2 regions of the Allosphingosinicella flava genome follow, and region 2 is predicted to be linked to the other one. Evidence: riboswitches for the same ligand, from Rfam matches in the RefSeq annotation. Region 2 holds a riboswitch; the other holds the start of a gene.
What was found. A riboswitch is a leader RNA that binds a small molecule or an ion and turns the genes downstream of it on or off. The one in region 2 is predicted to bind cobalamin.

Region 1 (5,753 bases), 970 kb from region 2:
ATGGCGCAATGCCTTGCCGGCATGTCCCTTCGGATCGAAGCCGAATTCCTGCTCCAGCCTGTCGAGACGGCGGCGCAGCACTGGCACTTGTTCGGACGGCGCGCGCAGCGCCTGGCTGGTCCAAAGGCCCGCATGCACGCCGATCGCGGCGATCTGGCCACCCTCGCGGACTGGCAGGATGACGAGGTCCAGCGGCACGCGGCGGTGAACCGGTGAGATGCGGTCCGCCTTGGCGATCAGCGGCGCCGTTCCGCCATTTTCGAAATAGGCGATGGCGGCGGCGCAGCTCTGGCTGTCCCACAGGTCGGCGCCAGGCAATGCGGCAAGGCCGAGCTGGCCGGACGGCTCCCGGCCGCAATGCTCGACCTGATAGGCAAGGAGGGTGAAGGCGCCGTCCGCGAACCAGTGGAGAAGGGCGGCACCTTCCTCGTCGGACAGGGCTTCGGCATCGCCCCGCATCCGATCCTGCAGCTTCTGCCAGTCGCTCACCGCCGCCCGCACGTCGGCAAGCACGCGGTGCAGGTCGGCGACGAGATCGCGGCGTCCGCGCGCGTCGGTGCGGTCCGTTTCCAGATACATAACGGACTCGCGCCGGTGCTTGTCCTCGCAGAACGGCTCGACGCTGGTGAGCAGACCCTCTTCGTCGCGTTCGACGCAGACGACGGGATGGAGCAGGCGGTGGACGATCAGCCCGCGGGCTGCAATCGCCGCGGCCACGGAATCGACGAGGAACGGCATATCGTCGTTAACGATGACGATGCGCATCCGCCGCTGCCCCACTTCGCCGCCGAGCGATTCCAGGTTGACGAGGGCGGCGCCGGGGGGGCGGCGCGACGCAGCGGCGGCGACGAAAGCGGCGGCGTCCTCGACGGCTTCCCCGTCCAGGCCGCTGACCTCACCGGGAAGCGCGCCATCCACCAGCGCGGCCTGGAAGGCATTGAGGATCGACGGGTCGACGGCTTTGTCCGCGCCCTTGCTGTTCGACGTCATACAGGTCCGCTCCAGGCGCGCACGGCATTTCGCCGCCATGCGCTTTGTCGCTCGCGCCTATAGCCCTGCGATGCTGGACGGGGCAAGGCGACGCGCCGGGAAAAGAAGCGAAATATTCAGGCCGGGCGCAGGCCGTCAGGCATGCTGAAAGGGCTGGGCTGCCCACACTTCCTCGGCCGCGAACCGGCTGCCGCCGTTCATCGCCTGGTCGATTTCCAATGCCAAGGTGATGGTCGCCGCATTGTCCGCGACCTCCTTGGAATTGATGACTCCATAGAGTGCCGTCACCCGGCCTTCGCCGTCGGCGATCGGCATCAATATGCCGCGATAGAGGGTTGATCCGCCCTTGCCGTTGGCCAGTTCCGCCTCGAAGCCGACCGGCGTTTCGCTTTCGACGATCAGCGCATAATGAGCGGCAAGGCGCGCGAGCAGAGGCTCGCCCGTGATACCGAAGGCATGGCTCAGTTTTTTCCCAACATAACGCAGCACCGGCGCATCGGCGCCGTCGCAGAAATCGAGGATCAGGCTGTAAGGCGCGAATTCGTCGGAGCGCTCACCGAGCAAGCTGGCGAGCGTCGGGCAGCCTTGGCCGCCGCGCGCGGAAACCCAGCGCTCATGCGCGCGCAGGTGCAACCGCCGTTCGTCCATGCCGCCGCCCAGCAGCGCGTCAATCCCGCCGCTTGCCTCCGCTTCATCGACGGGAAGCCATTCTTCCTCGAACGTCAATAATGCGTCCATTTGCCCACCCCACGACTGGTCTGCGGCGGCTTTACAGGCGGGGGGTTTAGAAAGGGTAACCGCAGCCTCTTGAGGATGCTTGTCTTTGCCCGCAGCCGCTGATAGAGCGCGCGCTTCCGAATATGGAAATGCCGCTTTAGCTCAGCTGGTAGAGCACATCATTCGTAATGATGGGGTCAGGTGTTCGAGTCACCTAAGCGGCACCACTTCCTGAAAATTGACGTCAGTTGAGCCGCGCCTTCAATAATGGCTGCATAGCTCATCACGCCTTGGCGGGCATACCGGAGATGAGGAAGGCGAAGTCGCGGGCTTCTTTGAAAAGCTGATGCGGCTGTGCCCTTGGCAACCGGAGGTGGAGGTTCTAGGAAGGGCGCGCCGGCGGGACACGATCCTTGCCGGTTAGACGTGCCGGTACCGGGAACGCAGGAGGGCGCCAGCCGCCCGATCTGAGGCTATCCCTGTAACTGTGAGCGGCGAGCATCGTGCGCCTGCGGATTCCTGAAGAGGAAGGCTGCTGCCACTGGGGCGATGTCCCCGGGAAGGCGTGCGCGATGCGATGACCCGTGAGCCAGGAGACCGACCGGCGCGTGTCGCTCTCGCTTTGGCTCAGGGATTGGCCGGGGCACGGGACTTCTCGTTCGAGCGACGAATGAGTGCGGCGGGGGCCGCACCGGACGACCGGCGGGCCTTTCGTCCGTTCGCCGGGGCGACCGGCTGTGCATGATGCACGGATGCTCCCTGCCGATGTCGCACGGACGTTTGGGGATGTCTCGATGAAGATTGTCTATGTTTCCACCGCCGCGATCGCGGCGTTTCTCGCTGCTGCGCCGGCCTTCGCGGACGATGGGGAGATCATCGTTACCGCCACGCGGAGCGGCGACGGGATTGAACGCAACACTTATGGCGGTTCCGTCACCGTCATCGACGCAGAGGCGCTGCAGGACCGCCAGGTGCGCCAGATTTCCGACGTGCTGCGCGATGTGCCCGGCGTGTCGGTCAGCCGGTCGGGCGCGGTCGGCGGCCTCACGCAGATCCGCTTGCGCGGCGGCGAGGCGAACCATACGCTCATCCTGATCGATGGCATCGAGGCCGCTGATCCCTATCGCGGCGGCGAACTCGATTTCGCGACCCTGATCGCCGATGAAGCCGCGCGCATCGAAATCCTGCGCGGGCAGCAGAGCGCGCTTTACGGATCGGACGCCATCGGCGGCGTCGTTCACTATATCACGGCGAGCGGCGCGGAGGCGCCGGGCGTGCGGGGCCGCCTGGAAGGCGGCACGTTCGGCTCGGTCGGCGGGGCGGCGCGCGCCGGCGGCGTAGCTGGCGGGCTCGATTATGTCGTCCAGGGAGCATTCGACGTCACGGACGGCACGCCCTCGGCGCGGAACGGCACGCGCGATCTGGATGCGGCATCGACCGCGCTTTCCACCAAGCTCGCTTACACGGCCACGCCCGATCTGCGGCTGAAGGCGGTGCTCCGCTACGCTCGGACCGACGCGGAAGTGAATAGGGAAGATGGGGATTTCGCATCCCCGACCTATGGCCTCATCATCGACACGGACGACGAATATACCAACCGCGCCTGGTACGGCCTTGTCGGCGGCGAATTCGATATGCTGGACGGACGCTGGACCCACGGCCTGACCGCCCAGTTCAACGATACGCGTCGTGAAGATCGCGACGGCGATGGTCCCACCTTTTCGACCAAGGGCGGCCGCATCAAAGGATCGTATGACAGCCGGTTCCGCTTCGGCAGCGGCGACGTCCGTCATGTCCTGACCGCCGCCGTCGACCTTGAAAGGGAGTCTTTCCAGAACGTCCCGGTGAGCGGTCCGGCGGGCCCGGGCAACCTGAACCGTCAGATCGGCAATATCGGTCTGGTCGGGCTCTATGACCTGAGCGACGGAGACCGGATCGGATTCGGCGCATCCCTGCGTCATGACGATAACGATCATTTCAGTGACGCGACCACCTGGCGCCTGCGGGGCAGCGTCCGCGCTGCGGAAGGCCTGTATCTGCGCGCAGCGGCTGGCACCGGAATTAAGAATCCGACCCTCTATGAATTGTTCGCTAGCAATTTTGGCACCTTTATCGGCAATCCGGACCTGAAGCCGGAAAAATCGGAAGGATGGGAAATCGGGGCGGATTTCGTGCTCAGGTCCGGAGCGATCCGCCTTGGGGCGACCTATTTCGATGCGACGCTGAAGGACGAAATCTACGTCCTCTATTCGGCCACGTTCGAAGCGACTCCGGACAATCGCGATACGAAGTCGACCCAGAAGAGCGTGGAACTGTTCGCCAATGCCCGCCTCTCCCCGGCGTGGCGCGTGGACCTTGCCTACACCTATACGGATGCCAAGGAAAATGGCGCGCGCGAAATCCGCCGTCCCAAGCATATCGCGAGCGCGAATGTGCGCTGGCAGGGGCTGGACGACCGGATGGGCATCACCGCGACGGCGCGCTATAACGGCGCCGCGGACGAAAGCGATTTCCGGACCTTTCCCGCGACCCTGGTCAAGCTCGACGATTACGTCCTCGTCAATCTGGCGGCCGACTATCGCGTGAGCGATCGCTGGAGCCTGTTCGGCCGCATCGAGAATGTGTTCGACGCCGATTACGAGGACGTGTTCAGCTACCGCACGCCGGGCCGCGCGGCCTATCTCGGCGTTCGGGCCGGTTTCTGAGGGAGGCTAGCCATGACCGATCGCGGCAAATCCGAAACCCTGTGGGCCTTCATTCTCGCCGCCACAGCAGTGGCTGGCAGCCTGGCTGCAGCCTGCATGATGCCATTTGTCGCCATCGCGGTGGTCGCGGCGCGACAATGCGGCGCGGTCCCGCCGTCATGGCGGTATTGGGCGTTTGGGCGACCAATCAGATATTGGGCTTCGGCCTCCTCGGCTATCCCTGGACACCCTATGCGCTGGCGTTTGGGGTCGCATTGGGCGCGGGAAGCCTTGCCGCCTTGGTGGTGGCGCGGCGGGCTGGCCTGACCGGCGCCGGCATTTCTCCGGCACGGGTGGCGGCGGCATCCGGGCTTGGCTTCATCGTTTACGAAACCTCGCTCTTTGCGCTTGCCCTAACCATCGGTGGCACGGAGACGTTCGCGCCACGCATCGTCCTTCAGATCGCGGTCAATGAGGGGCTTTGGCTGGCGGGGCTATTAGCTTTCTACGCTCTCCTCCGCCGAACGGCGCCGGGGCGTTTCGGAAGCCTTCCGGCTTTCCGCCTCGCCTGATGGCGAGACCGCGCATCGTCTCGCTTCTGCCGAGCGCCACCGAAATCGCGGTGGCGCTCGGCTTTGGCGGCAATCTGGTCGGCCGGTCGCACGAATGCGACTTTCCGGCCTTCGTACAAGACCTGCCGGTCTGCACGGCGACCAAACTGGAGAAAAGGCTGCGCTCCATCGAGATCGACCGCCGCGTCCAGTCGATCGTCGAGCAGGGCTTGTCCCTATACGAAGTCGACGCCGATCTTTTGAAGGCGCTGAAGCCCGACGTGATCCTGACCCAGACGCAGTGCGCGGTCTGCGCGGTGACTCCCGACGATCTTCAGGCCGCGCTCGACAGCTGGGTGGGGACGAAGCCGATCCTCGTCTCGACCGCGCCCGACGATCTGGCCGATGTGTGGCAGGATTTCCGCAATGTCGCCGTCGCGCTGGGCACGGATGGCGAGGAGGTAATCGACGGCCTGAAGGCGAGGCTAGCGTCGATTGCTCCCACGCCTTCGTGCCTTCGCGTCGCGGCGATCGAGTGGATTGAGCCGCTCATGGCGGCGGGAAACTGGATTCCGGAACTGATCGGCATCGCGGGCGGCGAAAGCCTGTTCGCGGCGCCGGGCCAGCATTCGCCTTGGCTTGCGTGGGACGATCTCGCTGCCGCCGATCCGGACGCGATCATTCTCATGCCCTGCGGGTTTCAGATCTCGCAGACGTTGGGCGACATGGGCCCCCTTTTGTCGCACCCGTTTTGGCCGAAACTCAAGGCGGTGCGGGACAGGCGTATCTATGTCGCGGATGGTCATCATTT
Region 2 (5,753 bases):
CGGAATTGACGGTTTGGGACAGCAGGATCCCCGAGGCATGAACGCTGAGCGCCGATAGACCTCAAGCCATTTCCCAACCTGCCTCTGTCCGCTTTACGCCGAACACGGCGGGGATGACCGGATCGTCCAAAACAAGGTCCGGATCGCCGTCCGCGACGATCCGGCCCCCCTGCATCACGATCAGCCGGTCCGCATGCGCCGCCGCCATGTCCAGATCGTGCACCGCGATCATGACCGCGCGCTTGCCGATACCAGCTTCGTCGCTCAGCCGCTCCATCATCCGGATCTTCCACAGCGGATCGAGGTTCGCCGTCGGTTCGTCGAGCAACAGCACGTTCGGCCGCGCGACCAGCGCCCGGGCCAGCAGCACGCGCGCCCGTTCCCCCGTCGAAAGCCGGTCCATCCGCCGGTCCGCGAGTTCCGCCATGCCGAGCGAAGCGAACAAGGCTTCCCGGTCGCCGCCGCCCGCGCCCGCCGCGCCGAGCATGACCACGTCGCGGGCAAGCAGCGGCCAGGCGATATCGCGCGACGCGGGCAGATAAGTGAGCGCCCGTGCCCGTTGCTCCGGGGCCAGCCTGTCGACATCCTTCCCGCCGACTTCTACCGTCCCGGCGGGTTTTCCGATCCGCGCGAGGGCGTGGAGCAGGCTGGTCTTGCCGCTGCCATTGGGCCCGATCAGGCAGGTGATCTTGCCCGCTTCCAATTGGAAATCGGTCGGCTCGAGCCGCCCCGCAAGCGCAACCGTGCGTGCTGTGAGGATCATCGCGCCAGCCTCCAGCGCATGTGGAGAACGAGCGCGAGGAAGAAGGGGGCGCCCAGGATCGCCGTCACCACACCGAGCGGCAGGGTCCGCCCCATCGGCGCCAGCCGCGTGAACAGGTCCGCGCCGAGGAGGAGCGTACCGCCGATCAGCGCCGAGGGGAGGATGGCTCGCCCCGGATGCCCCGCCACCAGCTTGCGCGCGAAGAATGGCCCGACCAGCCCCACGAAGCCCACCGCGCCGCACACCGCCACGCAGGCGCCGACGCCGATCGCGGCAAGGCTGATCGTCACGACGCGCAGCCGCTGGATGTCGTGCCCCAGCGACTGCGCGACCTCCTCGCCCAATGCCAGCGCGTCGAGCGGCCCGGACAAGCGGGTGAGCAAGGCGATGGTCAAAAGGCCCGGCACCGCCGCGAAGGCCGCCTGCGCCAGGCTGCGGTCGACGACCGAACCCATCAGCCAGTCGTAAGCGTCGTAAAAGGCGAAGGGGGAGGGGGCGAGCGCCAGAGCGAGCGTGGTTGCCGCTCCGGTGAGAGCGCTGATCGCAAGTCCCGCCAGCAGCACTGTCGCCGTCTCGGCGCGGGGCCCGGCGAGAAGGAGCAGCGCCGCGAGCGCCGCCAGCGCTCCGGCCACGGCGCCCAGGGAAATGGCGATGGGCGCGGTGAGGCCAATCAGATAGGCGGTCACGACCGCCCCGAACGCCGCGCCGCTGCTGGCCCCGGTCAGATCGGGCGAGGCGAGGGGGTTGGCGAACAGGGCCTGGATCGCCGCCCCCGATGCGGCCAGCACGGCGCCGTAGATCAAGGCGAGCAAGGCGCGGGGGAGCCGCAACTCCACGACCAGAGAAACCGCAAGGCCGCGATCCTCGGCGATCAGGCTCGCGACGATGTCCCAGGGCAAGGCGATGGACAGCAGAAAGAAGAAGGCCGCCAGAAGGGCGAGGAGGATAAGCCGCCGCGTCATGCCGATACCGCCCGGCGGATGCGCTCGATCTCGGGAACGAGGCTCGGCCCCATGCAGGTCCAGCGCCGTCCGTCGGTCGTCAGGGTCTTCGCCTTCCCCGCCCGCCGCGCGAGCGGATGGGAGAGCCAGCTCTGGTCGCCCGAATATTGCGCGCTCCGATAGGCGCTGCGCAGCAGGATCGCGGGCGGCCGCGCCAGCAATTGCTCCAGCGTCACCCGATCGCCCTGCAACGCGCGCTGCTTGAGGCCCGCCAGCCGCATCCAGTCCGCGCCGAGGCCCGCGGCGGGCAGGGACAGCCCCTTGCCGCCCATCCAGATCGCGTCCTGCGCCGTCTTGGGCGCCGTCCGCTCCAAGGCCGCGATCCGCCGGGTCAAGGCCGATCCGGCTTGGGGCCGCTCCAGCGCTGCGGCCACCGTCCCGATGCCCGCCTTGAGGTCGCTCAGCGACATCATATAGGGTATCGCCACCAGCCGCGCCCCGATCCGCTTGGCGAGCCTTTCCGTATCGCGCCCGCCGCCGCCCATGCTGAAGACGATGTCCGGCCGCGCGCGCACGACCGACAGCAGGCTGCCGTCGTTGGATGCATAACGGCGCGCCTGCCGCCAATAAGGCGTCTCGTGCGGATTGCGGGAAAGATAGGATAAGGAGACAATCTGCCCCGGATCGGCCAGCGCCATCACCAGTTCGTCCGTGCAGAGGTTGAGCGAGGCCACGTGCGCCGGGGCGGAGAAAGCGGGCGAGGCGAGCGCCGCCGCGATCAGCATCACTCCCCTCCGCACCCGCATCCTCTTCCTCCACGCGACATCGTTCGCCGTCTCGAAGGAACTCCGCAAGCGGGAGTGCCGCGCATCATGGCTGGACCCGGCCCGATGCGGACGACATGGGAAGGCAGGTCTCCTGGCTTTGCCCCGATGCCGGGGCGTTCACAGTTGCGGGCACAGCGCCGGACGTTCCCCGGCTTCCCTTTTCACCCTTTTGCAAGGGCACCTTCACCGCCGCCCTGCTATCACGCCGCCGCCGCTTGTCAATTCAGGGAGGAGCCTGTAGAGGCGCGGGCGACTTCCACGGGCTGGTCGGAACCAGCCGCATTTCAGGAAATACGCATGAAGGCCGATACCCATCCCGATTATCACATGATCAAGGTGCAGATGACCGACGGCACCGTGTTCGAAACCCGCTCCACCTGGGGCAAGGAAGGCGACACGCTGCAGCTCGACATCGATCCCACCGCCCATCCGGCCTGGACCGGCGGCACCGGCAAGATGCTCGATTCGGGTGGCCAGGTCGCGCGCTTCAACAAGCGCTTCGGCGGCCTCACGCTCGGCAAGAAGTAAGGGATAAGCGGGGGCGCGTGGTTCCGGTCCTCGAAACCGCGCGCCTCATCCTGCGGGAAAACCGGCCCGGCGACCTGCCGGCCATGGCGGCGATGCTCGCCGATCCCGAATTCGTCCGCTTCATTGGCGGCAGGACCGCGTCGCGCGAGGAAGCATGGCGCAAGCTCCTCGCCAATTTCGCGCTCTGGGATTTCCTGGGCTACGGCTATTGGGCCGTGGAGCGGAAGTCCGATGGCGAAATGATCGGCCAGGTCGGCTTCGCGGACTTCAAGCGCGACATGAACCCGAGCATCGAAGGCTTGCCCGAAATGGGCTGGGTTTTCGCCGTCCACACACACGGTCAGGGCTATGCCGCCGAATCCACCACTGCGGCGATGGCCTGGGCGGACGAAAACCTGCGCGGACAGGATATCGTCGCCATTATCGACCCCGCCAACACCCCTTCGATCCGCGTCGCCGAACGCCTCGGCTTTACGGAGCGGTCCGACGCGACCTACCGCGAGGATCCAATCCTCCTCTTCCGCAGACCCGCTCGTTCTTAATTCCTTCCCCCTTAATGGGGGAGGGTTGGGGTGGGGGTGATGTTTCCGGAAGGAAGGAGCTCTACGCCGTAGATCACCCCACCCGGCCTCCCCCATCAAGGGGGAGGGGTTAGATCGAGTTTGATCCCAACCCCGGACTCCCCGTCCCGGAAACCTGCCGTTTCCCATCGATCACGATCGGCGAAGCCACCCCCGGCATCCCATCCACGTCGATCCGCATCCCCCGCGCCACGACCTGCGGATCGGCAAACACCTCTCCAACATCGTTGATCGGCCCCGCAGCCACCCCCGCCGCCGCCAGCGCCGTCAGCACCTCGTCCTTCCGCCGCAGCGCAAGGGCAGGGGAGAGTGCAGCCACCAAAGCCTCCCGATTGCTCACCCGATCGGCATTGCTCCGGAACCGCGCATCCCCCGGAAGCGCCGCCAGCCCCAAAATCCCGCACAATTTCGCGAACTGCCCGTCATTGCCAACCGCGACGATCACGTGCCCATCCGCTACCGCGAAGGTCTGGTAGGGCGCGATATTGGGATGCGCGTTGCCCATGCGGTGCGGCACATCGCCCGACACCAGATAATTCATCGCCTGATTGGCCAGCACCGCGACCTGCGTATCGAGCAAAGCCATGTCGATATGGCACCCCTGGCCCGTCTTCTCCCGCCCGATCACCGCGGCAAGGATTGCATTGGCGGCATAAACCCCGGTGAAGATGTCCGCGAACGCGACCCCGATCTTCTGCGGTTCCCTGTCCGCTTCGCCGGTCAGGCTCATGATCCCGCCCATGCCCTGGATCATGAAGTCATAGCCCGCCCGCGCGGCATAGGGGCCGGTCTGCCCGAAGCCGGTGATCGAACAATAGATGAGGCGCGGGTTCGCCTTCGACAGGGTCGCGAAGTCGAGGCCGTATTTGGCGAGGCCGCCGACCTTGAAATTCTCGATCAGAATGTCCGCTTCGGCCGCCAAAGCCTTGACCCGCGCCTGGCCGTCCTTCGTCTCCAGGTCGATCGCCACCGACGATTTGCCCCGATTGCAGCCATGGAAATAGGCCGCACTGCCGTCCGCCGCGAAGGGCGGGCCCCAGCCGCGCGTGTCATCGCCCGATCCCGGCCGCTCGACCTTCACCACCTCCGCGCCAAGATCGGCGAGCAGCTGCCCCGCCCAGGGCCCCGCGAGGATGCGGGCGAGCTCGACAATTTTCAGGCCCTGGAGTGGCTTGTCCATTCGCTTGCCCTTTATCTTTCCTCGCCACTCCAGCGAAAGCTGGAGTCTAGGCGGTGCTGCCATCCGCAGAGGCGCTCGGCCATGGTCCAGACTCCAGCTTTCGCTGAAGTGACGACCGGGTGGTTGAATTCAAAACGCCGAAATGCCCGTAATCGCGCGGCCGAGGATCAGCGCATGCACATCGTGCGTGCCCTCATAGGTATTCACCGTCTCAAGGTTCGCCGCATGGCGCATCACCTGGAATTCGGCGCTGATCCCATTGCCGCCATGCATGTCGCGCGCGACGCGGGCGATGTCCAAAGCCTTGCCGACATTGTTGCGCTTGATCATCGAGATGGTCTCGGGGATCAGCTCGCCCTCATCCATCCGCCGCCCGACGCGCAGCGCCGCCTGCAGCCCTAGCGTGATCTCCGTCACCATGTTGGCGAGCTTCAGCTGCACGATCTGGTTGGAGGCGAGGGGACGCCCGAACTGCTTGCGGTCGAGCACATATTGCCGCGCCGCATGGAAGCAGGCCTCCGCCGCGCCCATCGAGCCCCAGGCGATCCCATAACGCGCCCGGTTGAGGCAGCCGAATGGGCCCTTGAGGCCGCTGACGTTGGGCAGCAGCGCATCTTCCGGCACCTCCACCCCATCCATCACGATCTCGCCGGTGATCGAGGCGCGGAGCGACAGCTTCATGCCGATCTTCGGCGCGCTGAGGCCCTTCATGCCCTTTTCCAGCACGAAACCCCGGATCGCGCCGTCATGCGCGTCGGACTTCGCCCACACCACGAAAACGTCGGCGATCGGCGAATTGGTGATCCACATCTTCGTGCCGCTGATCCGGTAGCCGCCGTCGATCTTCTCCGCCCGCGTGCGCATGCCGCCCGGGTCCGACCCTGCATCCGGCTCGGTGAGGCCGAAACAGCCGACCCACTCGCCGCTGGCGAG

Region 1: another riboswitch for cobalamin. It lies ahead of IC614_RS11030 (TonB-dependent receptor plug domain-containing protein); the one in region 2 lies ahead of IC614_RS03730 (ABC transporter substrate-binding protein).

What each region holds. Positions count from the first base shown of each region.
Region 1 covers NZ_CP065592.1:2,162,016-2,167,768, forward strand. The annotation lists gene IC614_RS11015 (NAD-glutamate dehydrogenase) at 1-990, opposite strand, end outside; gene IC614_RS11020 (hypothetical protein) at 1,126-1,728, opposite strand; tRNA gene IC614_RS11025 (tRNA-Thr) at 1,859-1,934, shown strand; cobalamin riboswitch at 2,088-2,327, shown strand; gene IC614_RS11030 (TonB-dependent receptor plug domain-containing protein) at 2,502-4,412, shown strand; gene IC614_RS11035 (hypothetical protein) at 4,550-4,963, shown strand; gene IC614_RS11040 (ABC transporter substrate-binding protein) at 4,963-5,753, shown strand, end outside.
Region 2 covers NZ_CP065592.1:705,713-711,465, reverse strand. The annotation lists gene IC614_RS03740 (ABC transporter ATP-binding protein) at 62-763, opposite strand; gene IC614_RS03735 (FecCD family ABC transporter permease) at 760-1,725, opposite strand; gene IC614_RS03730 (ABC transporter substrate-binding protein) at 1,722-2,489, opposite strand; cobalamin riboswitch at 2,596-2,731, opposite strand; gene rpmE (50S ribosomal protein L31) at 2,829-3,059, shown strand; gene IC614_RS03720 (GNAT family N-acetyltransferase) at 3,077-3,601, shown strand; gene IC614_RS03715 (CaiB/BaiF CoA transferase family protein) at 3,711-4,820, opposite strand; gene IC614_RS03710 (acyl-CoA dehydrogenase) at 4,950-5,753, opposite strand, start outside.